3 regions of the Staphylococcus muscae genome follow, and region 2 is predicted to be linked to each of the others. Evidence: riboswitches for the same ligand, from Rfam matches in the RefSeq annotation. Region 2 holds a riboswitch; each other region holds the start of a gene.

Region 1 (5,697 bases), 900 kb from region 2:
TCTTTTTACGTACTTCTTTTTGGTCCAAGAAAATTCCCGTCATCGGCCCATCATCTAAATGGACGTTATAAAAAGTGAAGTTTTCTTCAATGACGATAGGAAATTCAGGTGCCTCCCCCATCACAAAGCCACCTTGAATATCTGCATCTTTAAAGCGTGTTTTTTCATAAATAGATGTGTATTCAAACACTTGTGTCATAGCAGCAATAATATCCTCACGAAACGCATAGATACCTTGTGAATACCATTGGATTAACAGATGACCGTTATAGTGATCAATTGTTAAACCACCGACACCGTCTCCTTCTCCGTTAAATAAACGAAATGCATTCGTTCCATCAATGTGATAATAATAGTCACGTTCTTGTTTTGCCGCTTCAAATAATCGTTCAAAAAAGGATTGATTAATCTCTTCATCTGCATCATATGATAGCACCCAACCTAGTCCTTTATGCTGACGACCGACATAACCTGTCGCAATATACATACCTTTGTCCGTTGTCAAATGGAACAAGTCGCCACTATTCAGTGCACTCTGTTGATAGATATCTTCTTCTTCAATCAATGGATAACCATTGAAATATTTCGTTTCTTTCCCACTATTTAAAATTGCTGTTTTCATTTTATCTGCCTTTCCTTGATTAGTTCTTTTCCATCTTAACACGAGAGTTTGACAGAAATCGATTTTGGGATCATTTCATCATATTTCCTATAACTAAAAAGAGTGAGAGACAATGCTCTCACTCTGAGTATTCCTATTCTTTTATAGCTGGTTGACGTAATTGTAGTACAAATGCAACGATAGCTGGGATGAGCATCAATACTAAGATTGGTGTAATAAATATCGACAATAACAAACCATGAAATAGAATAACAACATACTCTGTCATCAACTTAAAGAACAGAATGCTAATCATAAACAGTTGAATATAGTAGTGCTTCCCTCTTAACATGAATGTAATTGTTGTTACGATATACGCAATTGCAATAAACAGCAATAGTAATAAGCTAATCCATTCATAGACGTACTGCGTTTGTGATAATTGCCAATCTCCAGAAGCAAACAATGCATTACGATTGTTAAATTCTAGTAGTATGAAGAACAACAGAATCACGCCACATGCTATATTCACATGTGCACGTTTAAACCATTTTGGACGTTTGCGTAAAAACGATGGAATATCATCTTCTTCTAACTTCGCCCAACCAAACCATTTTTCTTTGATATAATCACGTTTCTTACGTATCTTTTCAATATTAATGCTGCGTCGTGTACGATGTGTAATATCATGTGTCAGTTCAGATGTACGGCTCTGAATATCTTTAAACTGCACTTTCGATTGATCGCTGTATTGATACTTTTTACTTCTTAAATACTGACTGGCAGCTTCGTCTAATTCCTCATGAAAAACAGGTAATGAACGACGTAAAAATAAGAAGTTCCAGATTGCCATCTGACCGAGTAACCACAGCACTACAAAAAATGTATTGATACTCAATACATCGATTGGCGCTACCTCACGTGCTTCAAGTCTTGAATAGAGTGCTAATTGTGTAAATAAATAACTCACCCCATACCCAAAAATCAACCATAGATAGTGCTGCTTGCGATGTAACGGATTCAGTTCATCTTTAAACGTAATATAACCAATATGCATTAAGAATGGAATAACGAAAATAAACGCCAAAATTCCATATACTTGTGACATAAAAATCAATGTTAGCACAAAGAAAATGATACCGATTAATAAAAAGAACATAGAGATATCATAGTCAAAGCGAGTTGTATTGGTTAGTACACGTGCAATGACAATCAGCAGAACACCGAATGCCAAAATGATGAGTCCGCTAATGAGCGGGAAATCTCCGATGTACTTACTCATCACACGAATAATCTCATTAAAAAACGCCATGATAAAATCCCATACATTGTGGATTTGTGGCACATGGTGTTTGCCTGATTTGAGTTGTTCAATGAGCGGAATATTGATAAAAATAACGATACTCAACAATATCGCAACCGCACCTATAATATAGGAATAAATAACTTCGGTGTACTTATTAAAAAAGGACATCCTCTCACCTCACAATTATTATATATGAACAATTGTCCTATGTCTTGATAATTGATTAATTTCAGTCTCTAGTATGAAATATTTAAAGCTGTTAGACAATACGCTCTATCATATGTCATATGTTTACCCCTTTCCAAGATTTTATATCATCTTTATAAATCTTTTTTTAAAATGATGTTTAACAAAATATAGAACGGATATAGAAGAGTAACAACATAAATGAAGGAGTGTTTTATGATGTCAGAAAAAGATTTAAAACAAGCTGCAGAGCAAGCAAAAGAAAAAGAAGAAGCGTTAAAAGATAAAGCGCAAGAAGCTAAAGACGGTATCGACAAAACAAAAGATGATATCCAAAGCACTTTAGATTAATCAACACAAATCAAGTCAAGGGGCGATTCGTCCCTTGACTTTTTACTGTAAGACATGTACATTGTGTATATCAATTGAATACGCACGCACTAGGGGTGTGAGAACTGAGATGAGGAATATCCTCAAACCCTTTGTACCTGATCTAGGTGATACTAGCGGAGGAAAGTGTACGACGTTTATACGTGATATTTGCGGCAATGAATCGCACGCTTATTTTGAGTTGCTTACATAATAAACATGAGCGCTTCGTTCATATATCGACGCACATCCCTATTTCAAGGATGTGCGTCTTTTATTATTAGGAGGTCCTTTATTATGAAAAAAGGCTTAACATTGTCAGACATACTCGTGACAGTCTTAGTTTCTGTCATCTTCGGTGTAGTTTATAACATATGGTGGGTTGTTACGAAGACAATCCAACCACTCGGTTTACAAATCGATCAACTTTTATATGGTATGTGGTTTGCAGCAGCAGTTGTTGCATATCTCATCATTCCTAAAATGGGCATTGCTTTACTTGCAGAATTTGCGGCAGGTGCAGGTGAAACGATTATGATGGGACGCTTTGATATTCCAACGATTATCTATGCACTCTTACAAGGCCTTGCTTGTGAACTTGTATTTGCATTATTCCGCTATCGTTCTCGTGCATTTATGGTTGCGCTGTTAGCAGGTCTCGCAGCTGCGCTCATCAGCTTACCTATCGACTGGTACTATGGTTACTTAGGTGAAGTTGCAGAATGGAATCTTATATTATATGTCGTATTTCGCATCATTAGTGGTGTCGTATTAGCTGGTGCTTTCCCATATTATCTGGTCAAAGCATTGGATCAAACAGGTGTGACGAAGCTATTTAGACCTGCATCAAAAGACGACTATGATTCACTATAAGGAGAGAACTTACATTGCTTAAAGCAAAAAACCTACGCTTAAAGTATCCAAGTACAGACCATAAAATATTTGATGGTCTTGATATTGAAATTAAAGATAAAGAAAAGGTACTTTTACTCGGCCCATCAGGGTCTGGTAAAAGCACCCTATTGAACGTCTTGAGTGGTATCGTTCCTGATCTCATTGATCTGCCGATGAAATATGACGAATTAGAAGTTGCACGTCATGCTGGCGTCATCTTCCAAGATCCCGATTCACAATTCTGTATGCCACAAGTCAATGAAGAACTTGCATTTATACTTGAGAATCAACAAGTGCCACAAGATGAGATGGATCATCGTATTCAAGCTGCACTTAACAAAGTACAGCTCGATGTAAATCCAAAACAAGCAATTAACAAATTGAGCGGTGGGATGAAACAAAAACTGGCGATTGCAGGTACCTTACTCATGGAAGCTGATACATTATTTTTAGATGAACCGACTGCAATGCTCGACATCGAAGCAACACAAAACTTGTGGGACTTGCTCAAAGATTTATGGGCAGATCAAACGGTACTCATTGTCGAGCATAAGGTGGCTCATGTTTGGGATTATGTCGACCGAGTTATTCTTATGAATCATGAAGGTCAAATCATACAACAAGGGTCTCCGGATAAGATATTAGCCAATTATGAAGAGACATTGACTGAATATGGCGTTTGGCATCCGAATGCTTGGACAGCCGCTCCCCTTCCAAATCAAACACCTAATATTTCATCTCAAAGTTTTCGTTTTAATTATCAAGATGGCGCTATCCAAAGAGGACGTCGTACACTGTATCAAGTACCTGATTTAACAATATCACCAGGTCAATGGCTAACAATTACTGGAAAAAATGGGTCTGGCAAAACGACTTTGTTTGAGTCGATGATGCAACTCATCCCCTATCAAGGCACGATGCAATGGAATGAACAAAAACTAAAAAAAGTACGTGATGCAGCCAGTCATATGTACCTAGTCTATCAAAATCCGGAACTGCAATTTATTCAAAATAGTGTTTATGATGAAATTTTTGTGAACTATGAATATATGAATCCACAACATGCTGATGAACAGACGACAGCTATGTTGGCGTTGCTCGACTTAGCACATGTGTCTAAACAACACCCTTTCGAACTTTCGATGGGTCAGAAAAGACGTTTAAGTGTTGCAACGGCATTAAGTACAAATGCTAATATCATCTTACTCGATGAACCAACATTCGGGTTAGACAGCCATAATACATTTAAACTTATTACGTTATTCCAAGAACGCATCGCAAAAGGACAAACGATTGTCATGATTACACATGACCCACATATTATCGAACGCTATCCATCCCGCCATTTTGAAGTCTTAAATGGCATTTTACATGAAGTGGAGGTGCCAGCAAATGATTGAATCATGGAAAACGCATCGAACATTCATGGATCAAGTTAATATTGTAACGAAGCTGTTCCTTGCAGTTGCACTATTCTTTTTCATTATCTTCATCCATAACTTCGATATCATGTTATATTTGGCATTTTTCATGTTCGCATTTTTACTGTGTGTAGCAGGTACCAAATGGAAAGTTGTTGCTTCATTCGTTGTAATGGCTACTTTTTTCGCACTCACCTCTTCACTATTTATGATTTTTTATGGGAATGGAACACATATTTTATTAGAATTTGGCTTTGTAAAAATCAGTGTTGAAAGTCTTGTGAGAGGTTTACACCTATCTTTAAGAACAATTGTCATTAGTTACTTTGGACTATCAATTGCGTTTACTTCACAGGTCATTATGATTTTTTATAGCTTGATGCAGCATTTGAAGGTACCACCCAAAGTAGCTTATGCCTTTATGGCTGCATTTCGAATGATTCCATTGATGATTGAATCTGTCTTTCAATTGCGTAATTCACTTAAAATGCGCTACCAAATGATTAGCAATAAAAATTACAGTGGTTTCAAACGATTCAAACATCTTTTAATCCCACTGCTCAGTCAAAATATCCGAAAAGCACATCGCCTATCTGTTGCGATGGAGAAAAAAGGCTTCCACGATGGTAAACGCACATATTATTACCATGTTCCTTTCAGTTACCGTGATATTTTGTTAGTCGTCATCATCATCGTGCTCATTGCTCTTGCATTTACGTGTGCCAATTACTTACCAATCACAGGTATTTCAGACGCACGTTAAACGATGTATGTATTGCGTTTTCATGATCTCGATGATATGAAAAGGCATGCATACTTTCCCGTTTATGTATGCTATGGACGTAAAAAGATGATTCGGAAACTTACCACTTCCGAATCATCTTTTCTATTATAATGCTTTATTCGCAATGTCTTTACGA
Region 2 (5,697 bases):
ACCTGTCGACGTGAAAACATTACCACATCCGGGCTTCCCAACGGATATGCAATCACAAATGATGGCACTATTATTAACTGCTGAAGGCCATAAAATCTTAACAGAAACTGTATTCGAAAATCGCTTTATGCATGTAGCTGAATTTAAACGCATGAATGCTAATATTTCGGTTGAGGGACGCAATGCAAAGATTCAAGGCAAAAGTCAATTACAAGGAGCACAAGTAAAGGCAACAGACTTACGTGCGGCAGCAGCATTGATATTAGCAGGTCTTGTCGCTGAAGGTGAAACGACGGTCACAGAGTTAAAGCATCTCGATCGTGGTTATGTGGACTTCCATGGCAAGTTAAAAGCACTCGGTGCAGATATTGAACGTATCAATGATTAAAAAGTATTATTTTGTGGTTGTGGAGCAGTCAACAAGTGTAAAATTGATCGCATTTGTCATTGTCAGTGTCATACTATTTTATATTGGACTTATGATTGGTTTATGGATGAATCATGATGATATTTTCAAAGTATTGAATCCTAACTTTTTTAGATATTTTAGCGAGACATTAGGAGGATCATAGTAGATGGAAACTATTTTTAATTATAATGAGATTAAAAAAATTATTCCGCATCGTCAACCATTTTTGTTGATCGACAAAATTGTGGAATACGAAGAAGGTCAGCGTTGTGTCGGCATTAAACAAGTATCAGGCAATGAACCTTTCTTTCAAGGACATTTTCCTGATTATGCTGTGATGCCAGGTGTATTAATAACAGAAGCACTTGCACAAACAGGTGCTGTTGCGATGTTAAATAGCGAAGAAAATAGAGGGAAAATTGCTCTATTTGCAGGGATTGATAAATGTCGATTTAAAAGACAAGTCGTTCCTGGAGATACATTGAGATTAGAAGTTGAAATCACCAAAATAAAAGGTCCTATTGGTAAAGGGACAGCCAAAGCAACGGTAGACGGTCAGCTTGCATGTAGCTGCGAACTTACATTTGCATTACAGTCACCAGAATAAAACAAGAACGCCAGGAGTATATATCATACTTACTGGCGTTCATCTTTAAGGCGAGGTTTTGATTGCATTTTTCGATTGAAGGCTTTGATCAGTGCTTCTCCTTCCAATCCTTCATCAACAAGTTGCTCTAATAAGCTCTCCGCATACACTTGACGCAATGTATAAATATGACATTCAAAAATAACGGAAATTTTATCTTTGAGTTGTGTAATGTGCTTAATCGTTGCATCAAAAAGTGCTGGATCATTAGATGGACGTGTAATGACCACACGAATATTGAGAAGTTGATTATCTTCCATATAAGCTGTCATCTGTTCTTTATGAATATCTGAAATAACAATTTCAAGCAGCCATCCCGTTCCCCGATCTTCTTTATTAATAATGACCCCATCAATCAGTTCGTACTCAGTCACACTACTGTTATCGGATACAATTTGAAAGCGTACGGCTTTGAATGTCTTCATGTTGCCACCATCCCCTTATTTTTTTAAATTCTACGTTTTTTGAATATATCACTTTTATTATAACTCAAATAATCAACTTATTCGTTATTAGATTGAAATTGTTTAAATAGTAAGCACTTTATATGGTCAATATTTGATAGAACTCAAATTGCATTTTGAAGTACTTCTATACTATCATACTTTCAGGAGGTGATAAGTATTAATCAAATTAAAGCAATCGGCACTGTCTCAAAAGTACCTAAGTATTATGAAAAGCCAGGAAGTTATTTTGTGACCTTTTTTCTTGCAGTTGAACGCAATTACAAAGGGAAGGATAACCACCCCATCTTTGATTATTTAAATTGTAAAGCATTTGGCCCTGTTGCGATACAAATTGATCAAGAAGTGAATCAAGGAGATCTGCTATCTATTGAAGGTTAACTCACAACACGTCGTTATCAGTTTAACGATGAAAAACGTTTTTCAACAGAGATTGTCGTTGAGTCTGTTGAAATTTTAGAAATCCCACCCCTTATTGAATCCAACGATCCCACACTTGTTTAGCTATTTATTACCCATACCCTAACAAAATGTATCCACCACATACTCTCTATTTATATACTACTTCCTTTCTTTATTTAATTCCCTAACCCTAATGACTTTTGTCAGTTTTTAAATCGTACGTTTTCTTAATATTTTATAGGCGGGTTGCACAATGCGTAAGGCGTGGACCCGTCTAATACATACTATAATCTTTCATTCATGACAGTGCTGATAGGGTATTCATTTGAAAAAAGACTTTGAGTTTGCTAAATTTAAGTAAATTAAACATTGATGACTACTAGGGGCGCTAACTCGCTGAGATGAATGGAAATTCAAACCCTTTGAACCTGATTTGGATGATGCCAACGTAGGGAAGTAGATGAAATGATGTATCAGGGTGAGAACGAATCATCCGAGTTACCTCTATGTAGTCTATATGTATAAAGTGAGACATGGAGGTAATCAAATGATTCAGAAACCTAAAATCGCATTGACTATTGCAGGGACAGATCCATCTGGTGGAGCGGGTGCAATGGCAGATCTAAAGTCATTTCATGCATGTGGTGTATATGGAATGAGTGCCATCACGAGTATTGTGGCGCAAAATTCCTTAGGTGTGCAGCATATACATAACCTTGAACCTGCATGGTTAGAAGAACAACTCGCAAGTGTATTTAACGATGAACCACCACATGCATTGAAAACAGGGATGATTCCAACACCTGACATGATGATTATTATCGAACGCTATTTAAAGGACTTTGATATTCCATATGTTATTGATCCAGTCATGGTTGCTAAAAGTGGTGATTCACTAATGGCAGAGCAAGTTCGAAAGCAATTAAAAACTACATTGCTACCGTATGCAGATGTTGCAACACCTAATATTCCAGAAGCTGAAGAAATTACAGGTTTTCAATTGGAAACAATGGATCAGATTCATCGAGCAGGCGACTTCTTTATCAATGAGGTAGGGTCTAAAGGTGTTGTCATTAAAGGTGGCCATTTAGAAGGTGATGCAACAGATCATCTTTTTACAAGAGAGGGGCATTTTGTTTTTGAAGGCGAACGTTATCCAACTGAACACACACATGGGACAGGTTGTACATTCTCAGCAGTTATTACTGCAGAGTTAGCGAAAGGGCGTTCCGTCTATGATGCAGTTGCGAAGGCAAAAGCGTTTATTGCTTTAGCTATTAAATATACACCGGAAATAGGACGGGGCAGAGGTCCGGTCAATCATTTTGCTTATCAATCACAGAAGGGATGGGACTAATGAGCGATTATTTATCAGCAGTACGCAAAGAAAGTCCGCTTGTTATATGTTATACCAATGACGTTGTTAAAAACTTTACTGCAAATGGCTTGCTCAGTTTAGGTGCGAGCCCGGCTATGAGTGAAGCCCCTGAAGAAGCGGTAGACTTTTTTAAAGTTGCACAAGCGTTACTCATCAATATCGGTACACTCACACAACAAAGTGGTGAAGATATGTTGAGTATTGCAAAAGAAGCAAATCGCCAAGGTGTACCAATTGTTTTTGATCCTGTGGCAGTGGGTGCTTCCCAATTCAGAAGAAATTTTTGCAGACGTTTTTTAGAAGAGGTTCAAGTAACAGTCATCAAAGGAAATGCTTCTGAAATTTTAGCACTTGTGGATGAATCAACCACAATGAAAGGGACGGACAGCACGCTTGATCAACTGCCTATTGAAGCAGCTAAACAAGCACAACTTAAATACAATGCAGCTATCGTTATGACTGGTGAAACGGATGTGATCATACAAGATGGCCGAGCAATTGCTTTAGGTAATGGGACGCCGTTATTAGCAAAAGTCACTGGTACAGGCTGTTTACTAGGTGCGGTTGTTGCCAGCTTTTTATTGAAAGATACACATCCTTCATTGGAGAAGTTGGCGGAAGCAGTGTCATACTATACAATTTCGGCGGAACGTGCAGAAGTAAAAGCTGGTGCTGATTTGCCAGGGACATTTGCAGTTGCTTTTTTAGATGCATTGAGTCAAACTGCGACAGTCGCTTTTCAACAAGAGATAAAGAAGAGAGAAGTGAAGAATGATGACATTTGATCGTAAGCAATTAAAAGTTTATTTTATTGCAGGTACACAGGATGTAAAAAAAGGCAGTCTTGATCATATCCTTGAAGATGCTTTAAAAGCAGGTATTACGATGTTTCAGTTTCGTGAAAAAGGGCCATCTGCATTGACAGGAGAAGCTAAAAAGCAAAAGGCATTAGACCTTCAGAAGTTATGTCGAGCATATCATGTTCCTTTTATCGTCAATGATGATGTTGCACTCGCTTTAGAAATAGATGCTGATGGCATACATGTCGGACAAGACGATGCAGAAGTTCAAAGTTTTTATGCACAAGCAGAAGATAAAATTATTGGTTTAAGTGTGAGTAACTTTGAAGAGTATGATCAGTCGGATTTGACACATGTCGATTATATTGGTGTAGGTCCTGTATATCGAACGCAATCGAAGAGCGATGCCAAGCAAGCAGGCGGTATCGAAATGATTCGTCGTATGCGTCGTTATGATGAAGAGATTCCAATTGTCGCAATCGGTGGTATTACAGAAGAAAATGTCGCCTCTATTATTAATAATGGGGCAGATGGTATCGCAACGATTTCTTCTATTACTCAGAGCGACAATATTGAAAAATCTGTGTCCTGCTACTTACAATATTTTAAATAAATTGCTGTAAATTATGAGAAATGTTTCCACCTGAATACGTTATATGATAAAATGACACTTATGTGAATAATAGTATAGAGGTGGAAAAATGAAGAATAAAGCGTTACTGGCCATGCTTTTTGGTATCACACTCTTTTTAGCTGGTTGTGATTATAGTAAGCCTGAAAACCGAGATGGTTTCTTTTACAATACATTCGTACAACCAATGGATAGCTTAATTCATTGGTTAGGCCATGAACTAGATAATAACTATGGTCTTGCGATTATCATTATCGTATTAGTTGTACGTATCGTATTATTACCATTGATGTTATCAAACTATAAAAACATGCATATGATGCGTGAAAAAATGAAAATTGCAAAACCTGATATTACAGCAGTGCAAGAAAAAGTTAAACGTGCACGTACGCAAGAAGACAAACTTGCGGCTAACCAAGAAATGATGACAGTGTACAAAAAATATGGTATGAATCCAATGTCAAGTATGATTGGTTGTTTACCATTAATCATTCAAATGCCAATCATCATGGGTCTTTATTTCGTATTAAGATACCCAACAGGTGGCGGCATTACGAAATACTCTGATTTCATGTGGTTCCAACTAGATAAACCAGATATTTGGATAACACTCATCGCTGGTATTCTTTACTTTTTACAAGCGTATGTATCTTTATCAAATATGCCTGCGGAACAAAAACAAATGGGTTATATGATGATGATTATTTCACCAATTATGATCATCTGGATTTCATACACGTCAGCTGCCGCATTAGGTTTATACTGGTCTGTGTCCGCTGCATTCCTTGTTGTTCAAACATATTTTGCGAACGTGGTTTATAGCAAAAAAGCAAAAGAAGAAGTGGCACCATTGATTAAAAAGATGGAAGCGGAGAAAAAACAAAACAACAAGACAGGTAAAAATACACAAGTTGTATCTAAAAAGAAGAAAAAGAAATAATTCAATCATAAAATACGCCCGTTTCAA
Region 3 (5,697 bases), 450 kb from region 2:
GCAATGGAAAACCTGTACCATTAGATTTATATATCAAAGCAAATATTCCTTTGACGAAAGACATCTATGGTGCCAGCATCAAGTCTTGTTATATTCTCAAATATGTCTTTGCAAATAGACTGCCACGCAGAGTCATTTATCCATTGCTCGTCAAAATGGATTTACGTAAAGAACCGAATGCATAAGCCCTTGAAATCAATCGGTAAAGTCGCTACAATGAAAGAGAAGTAAGACTGACGGGTCACTGAACGAACACTGACAACCGTCTAAATTGTAGGAGAAAGGATCCGGTTATATGCTAACAAAAGAATTCGCACAAAAATCTGGCTTAAGCGAAAAGCAAGTCCGCAAAATTGTTCAGCATCTCGAAGAACGTGGTTACCATTTAGATAAAACAGAATATCGCGGGCGTGAAGCGACAGACTTCAAAGAAGAAGATGTTGAACTCTTCCAAGAGATTGCAGAACGCGTTGGGCAAACTAACAGTTACGAACTTGCATTTGAAGAACTCGAGAAAGAAAAAGACTTCTTACAAGTTATTGTGAAGGAAGATACACAACAACTTCCTGCTGATCAACAACTCTCTAACTTATTCAAAGAGTTGCACAATGAAATCAATCAAATGCGAGAAGAACGTCAAATACTTGGGCAAATGGTGACACAAGTACACAAACAACAAGAGGCACTTACTGAGTTACATAACAAGTTAGAAACACAACTAAAGTCAAACAGTGCATCTATGGAGTCTCTCACTGAAGCACAAAAACAACAAACTGAACAACTCAGTACAACACAAAAGCACTTAGAGACACAAATCGAAGGACAAAAAGCATTAGCACACACAATTGAACGCAATGAGAAAAAAGGTTTTCTCCAACGATTATTCGGCGGTTAAAACACAATTTCTATGCAAGTCAACCACTTGTCTTACAATTAAATAACATGCTAGGGGTGCTCGAAGTGAGCTGAGAAAGACGGACTCTTAACTCTTTGAACCTGATATGGTTAATGCCATCGAAGGGAAGCAATTACATGTCATGCGTATCATGATAGTCATGCAACGTTAAAGCATGCGTCACATACGACTCAATTTCAATCATACATGTCAACTTCCTGCACCCTCACATGCAGGAGGTTTTTTTATGTTACAAACAGTTATTATTGGTGGCGGCGTGATGGGATTGTCCATTGCACGTCAACTCAATGCGCAAGGTCGTCACATACATATCATTGATCGCTCGACACCCCGTATGAATGCATCTTATGCAGCAGGTGGGATGTTAGGTGCACAGAATGAATTTTTTGAAGATACACCTTTATATCGTCTTGCAATGGCAAGTCGTGCGATGATGCCAGATATTGCACAACAACTCTTAATGGAGACAGATATCGATATTGAACTGCAAACATATGGGCTGATTAAGGTAGCAACTACCGCACAACATGTCCCAGCAGTTAAGAAACAATTTGAATTTCTCTCTCAGCAAGACCATAAGATTTATGAATTATCACGCCATCAATTACGTGCACGCTTCCCCCACTGTAACATTGACGATTGCGCAGCATTCAAAATACATGACGACGGTCAAATCAATGCCAACTTATATACACAAGCGTTACTGCAATCCGTCTCCAATCTTTTGCATATTGATCTTCACATACAGACGGAAGTATTACAGATTATGGAACATGCATCGCATTATCGAGTAACAACTTCTAAAGGCGATGTATATGCAGACGAATTAATCATCGCTGCTGGTGCTTGGAGTGGTGCATTGTTACAGCAACTTGGGATGAATCTTCCGACACAACCGGTCAAAGGCGATGTGAAGTTAATTGAATCGTCTTATTCACAACTAAAAGAAACTATTTTTAATATGAACGGTTGTTATATTGTGCCAAAGAAACCCAATCGTTTTCTTATCGGTGCGACATCAGAACTCGACAATTGGAGTACACAAAATAAAGCTGAAAATCTCCAGTGGTTAGATGCAGAAAGTCAATCTATGATACCTGACCTATGTGAACATCGCGTGATTAAGACTTGGACTGGCATCCGACCGATCACTCCAGATGGCGTTCCGATTATGGGTGCCCTTCGTGATAATCTCTATATCTCAACTGGGCATTATCGAAACGGTATTCTACTCTCGCCTATTGTCGGTCAACTGATGGCACAATTAGTTGATGGAAGAACTAGTGCAGCACAACAATTAAAACCTTTCTCACCTATAAAATGAGAAAATTCGTATGTAGGGGTTGATTTTAAATGGACTTGCAATTATTCTTATAATACAAGTCGGAATTAAAGGAAGCGTCTAAATGTCTATATTTCTCATTATACTTAACTTATTAATTTTTGCTGGATTCCTTATCGGTCTATGGGTCATGGCAAAGAAACACGTCAAGTTCCCTACACGTGTCTTTGTTGCACTCGGTCTCGGTATCTTACTCGGAATCATTGTACAGCTTCTTTACGGTGCAGACAGCAAAATTACAACACAAACAACAGAATGGATCGGTATCATTGGGAATGGATATATCTCCCTCTTAAAAATGATCGTCATTCCGCTCGTTTTCATTTCAATTATTGCGGCATTTACGAAGATTGATCTTGGTGAGAAGTTCGCCAAAATGGGCGGCTACATTTTTATGTTTTTAATCGGTACTGTTGCCATTTCAGCCATCGTTGGTATTGCCTATGCAATGCTATTCGGTCTCGATGCATCAACAATTGATCTAGGTCAAGCTGAAAACGCACGTAGTTCAGAAATTACGCAAACAGCGAAAGACCTAACAGCAACAACATTGCCAGCACAAATTCTAGAACTACTCCCTGCAAACCCATTCTTAGACTTTACAGGGGCACGTGCAACATCAACTATTGCTGTCGTTATCTTTGCAGCATTTCTAGGGTTTGCTTATTTACGTGTTGCACGCAAACAGCCTGAAAATGGTCATGTATTAAAACGTGGTATTGATGCAGTGTATTCACTTATTATGGCCGTTGTGACATTCGTATTGCGCTTAACACCTTATGGTATCTTAGCCATTATGTTAAACACATTAGCGACAAGTGACTTTGCAGCGATTTGGACACTCGGTAAGTTTGTCATCGCATCTTATGCAGCGTTACTCACAATGTATATCATCCATTTATTAATTTTATTAGTGCTAGGTGTCAATCCAATCCAATATGTGAAGAAGACAACAGAAGTAATGATGTTCGCCTTCACATCACGTTCAAGCGCAGGGGCGTTACCACTTAACATTCAAACGCAAACAAATCGTTTAGGTGTCCCACAAGCCATCGCCAACTTCTCAGGTTCTTTCGGTCTGTCTATCGGCCAAAACGGTTGTGCGGGTATTTACCCTGCCATGCTTGCAATCATGGTCGCACCTGTTGCTGGCGTTGATATCGACCTACAATTCATTGCAACACTTATTATTGTTGTTATCATTAGTTCATTCGGTGTTGCCGGTGTCGGTGGCGGTGCAACATTTGCATCTATTCTCGTCCTTTCTGCACTAAACTTACCAGTCGGCCTTGCCGGTGTCTTGATTTCAGTAGAACCATTAATTGATATGGGACGTACTGCATTGAATGTGAATGATTCAATGTTAGCCGGAACAGGCACTGCTAAGTTAACAAAACAATTAGATGAAGATGTCTTTAATGACAATCAATATGACGAACTGACAACAAATCATTAATCAAAAAATACCACGTACAACACATCGTACGTGGTATTTTTAATGCTATTTCTTATTAAATCCCGCTTCTTGAAGCCAGTCTTTCATCTCTAAACGCTGCTTACTACTCATGAAGTTCGCCACTTGTTCTGACCACGTTTCTGTACGTCGTCCGTCCGTTCTTTCTGCATAATAATCAGATACCGTTTCATCATATGTTGCCAATTGTTGACGTGCCATATCACGATCATTATCATACGTATCAACGTGAAAGACATGTTCAAACGGCAACCGTGGCTTCGGCGTCCCATTCTCATCTTCAGATGGTACGCCAATCGCCATACCGAAGATTGGGAAGGTATACTCAGGTAAGTCTAAAATCTCACGCACACGTGTGACATCATTGCGCAATGAACCTAGATAAACAATTCCATACCCCATATCTTCTGCCGTCAATGCAATATTTTGTGCCATTAATGACGCATCTACCGTTCCAACGAGTAATCCTTCTGCTGATTCAAAGCTTGTCGTCATATCTTGTGCTTGTTGTTCATTCACAAGGTCGTGTCTATTGTAATCTATGACAAATATTAATAAATACCCATTATCCAAGACATAGGGTTGCCCTGACACTTCTTTCAAAGCAGCTTTCTTTTCTGGATTTTCTACGCCAACCACAGATGTCGTTTGTAAATAACTTGATGTTGAAGCCATCTGCCCTGCTTCAATTAACTTTTTCACTGTTTCACGTGTTAATGGCTCAGGTTTAAACTTTCTCACTGAGTGATGTTGCTTTGCTAAATGATATACATAATCTGACATATATTTCACTCCCTTGTCCTTTGATTTTATGTTAGCAAACGACACTCTAAAACGCATGTACACTGCACACTTGCATCTTTTTCTATAAACCTTTATCATAAAAGTATCAATTTTCTGACAAAGGAGTGTCTTTATGGCGCAACAACCACAGCAACTAGCAGAGACAGTTTTTCAAGCTTACAAAACACAACAACCTATCCCTTTTCTCAACCCTAAAGAGAACGTTGATGAAGTATTAGGTTATCAAACACAAGATGCCTTGATTGAGCAATTAAAGGCACATAACAATACTGATGTAGCCGGCTACAAAGTCAGTATGACAAGTGCAGAAACACAAGCATATGCGAATACCCATGAACCTGCTTATGGTACATTACTCAAAACAGTCATCCAGCAAAGTGGTGCCACTGTAAAATTGGACAACTTGTTCGCACCATTAATCGAGCCAGAATTGGTATTTGTAATCACAGAAGACTTACCTTCTAATCCAAGCATTGAAGATGTGCTCAATCATTCGCAATTAGCACCAGCGATTGAAGTGCCTGATGCGCGCTATCAAGATTGGTTCCCAAACTTTACATTAGGAGATTTATTAGCCGATAACACAGCAACTGGCCTTGTCGTTGTAGGTGAACCTGTTGCACAATTGGATTATGACAAGCTGGGTGCAGTCACAATGTCATTGAAACATAATGGTACAGAAGTCAAAACAGGCATCGCATCAGAAGTATTAGGTAACCCTGTTAAAGCGGTGCAATGGCTCAGTCAAAAGTTAGCAAGTCACGATAAGTCACTTAAAAAAGGCAATGTCATCTCGTCAGGTACTTTCATCCCACCTATCAAGGCGGAACAAGGTACTTATACGGTTGATTATCAACATGTCGGTCAAGTAACAGTTACATTTGAATAAATCGTACAAAACGGTGGAGCACGACTCGACCATAAACCATCGTTTTCTTAAAATACAAAGGCATTTTAAGTCACAACTTAAAATGTCTTTTCAAATCATTTAATTTTCAATAAAGGTGTCATTAATTGAGAATTAAACCCCAACAGTGCTATGATGAATATAGAAACAATATATGCATGAAACACCCTTTCACATCTGGATAGTTGCGCCATTTCGCCTATCAAAAGATGGTGTGCAATTATTTAAGTTTAATAATTGACGGATGTATCGTT

The links. Region 2 has a riboswitch for thiamine pyrophosphate ahead of thiD (bifunctional hydroxymethylpyrimidine kinase/phosphomethylpyrimidine kinase). Riboswitches for the same ligand answer to the same signal wherever they lie in the genome.
Region 1: another riboswitch for thiamine pyrophosphate. It lies ahead of C7J88_RS00265 (ECF transporter S component); the one in region 2 lies ahead of thiD (bifunctional hydroxymethylpyrimidine kinase/phosphomethylpyrimidine kinase).
Region 3: another riboswitch for thiamine pyrophosphate. It lies ahead of thiO (glycine oxidase ThiO); the one in region 2 lies ahead of thiD (bifunctional hydroxymethylpyrimidine kinase/phosphomethylpyrimidine kinase).

Annotation. Positions count from the first base shown of each region.
Region 1 is NZ_CP027848.1:52,320-58,016, reverse strand. Features, by position in the region: gene C7J88_RS00275 (class I SAM-dependent rRNA methyltransferase) at 1-622, opposite strand, end outside; gene auxA (lipoteichoic acid stability factor AuxA) at 756-2,075, opposite strand; gene graF (glycopeptide resistance-associated protein GraF) at 2,313-2,444, shown strand; TPP riboswitch at 2,526-2,625, shown strand; gene C7J88_RS00265 (ECF transporter S component) at 2,760-3,335, shown strand; gene C7J88_RS00260 (ABC transporter ATP-binding protein) at 3,350-4,756, shown strand; gene C7J88_RS00255 (energy-coupling factor transporter transmembrane component T family protein) at 4,749-5,540, shown strand; gene purD (phosphoribosylamine--glycine ligase) at 5,667-5,697, opposite strand, start outside.
Region 2 is NZ_CP027848.1:956,374-962,070, reverse strand. Features, by position in the region: gene murA (UDP-N-acetylglucosamine 1-carboxyvinyltransferase) at 1-388, shown strand, start outside; gene C7J88_RS04775 (hypothetical protein) at 381-572, shown strand; gene fabZ (3-hydroxyacyl-ACP dehydratase FabZ) at 576-1,016, shown strand; gene C7J88_RS04765 (YwpF-like family protein) at 1,046-1,480, opposite strand; gene C7J88_RS04760 (single-stranded DNA-binding protein) at 1,670-1,900, shown strand; TPP riboswitch at 2,293-2,393, shown strand; gene thiD (bifunctional hydroxymethylpyrimidine kinase/phosphomethylpyrimidine kinase) at 2,472-3,278, shown strand; gene thiM (hydroxyethylthiazole kinase) at 3,278-4,084, shown strand; gene thiE (thiamine phosphate synthase) at 4,074-4,712, shown strand; gene yidC (membrane protein insertase YidC) at 4,801-5,670, shown strand.
Region 3 is NZ_CP027848.1:1,402,899-1,408,595, forward strand. Features, by position in the region: gene C7J88_RS07000 (hypothetical protein) at 1-185, shown strand, start outside; gene C7J88_RS07005 (DNA-binding protein) at 296-895, shown strand; TPP riboswitch at 938-1,040, shown strand; gene thiO (glycine oxidase ThiO) at 1,143-2,240, shown strand; gene C7J88_RS07015 (L-cystine transporter) at 2,323-3,714, shown strand; gene nfsA (oxygen-insensitive NADPH nitroreductase) at 3,760-4,515, opposite strand; gene C7J88_RS07025 (2-keto-4-pentenoate hydratase) at 4,649-5,425, shown strand.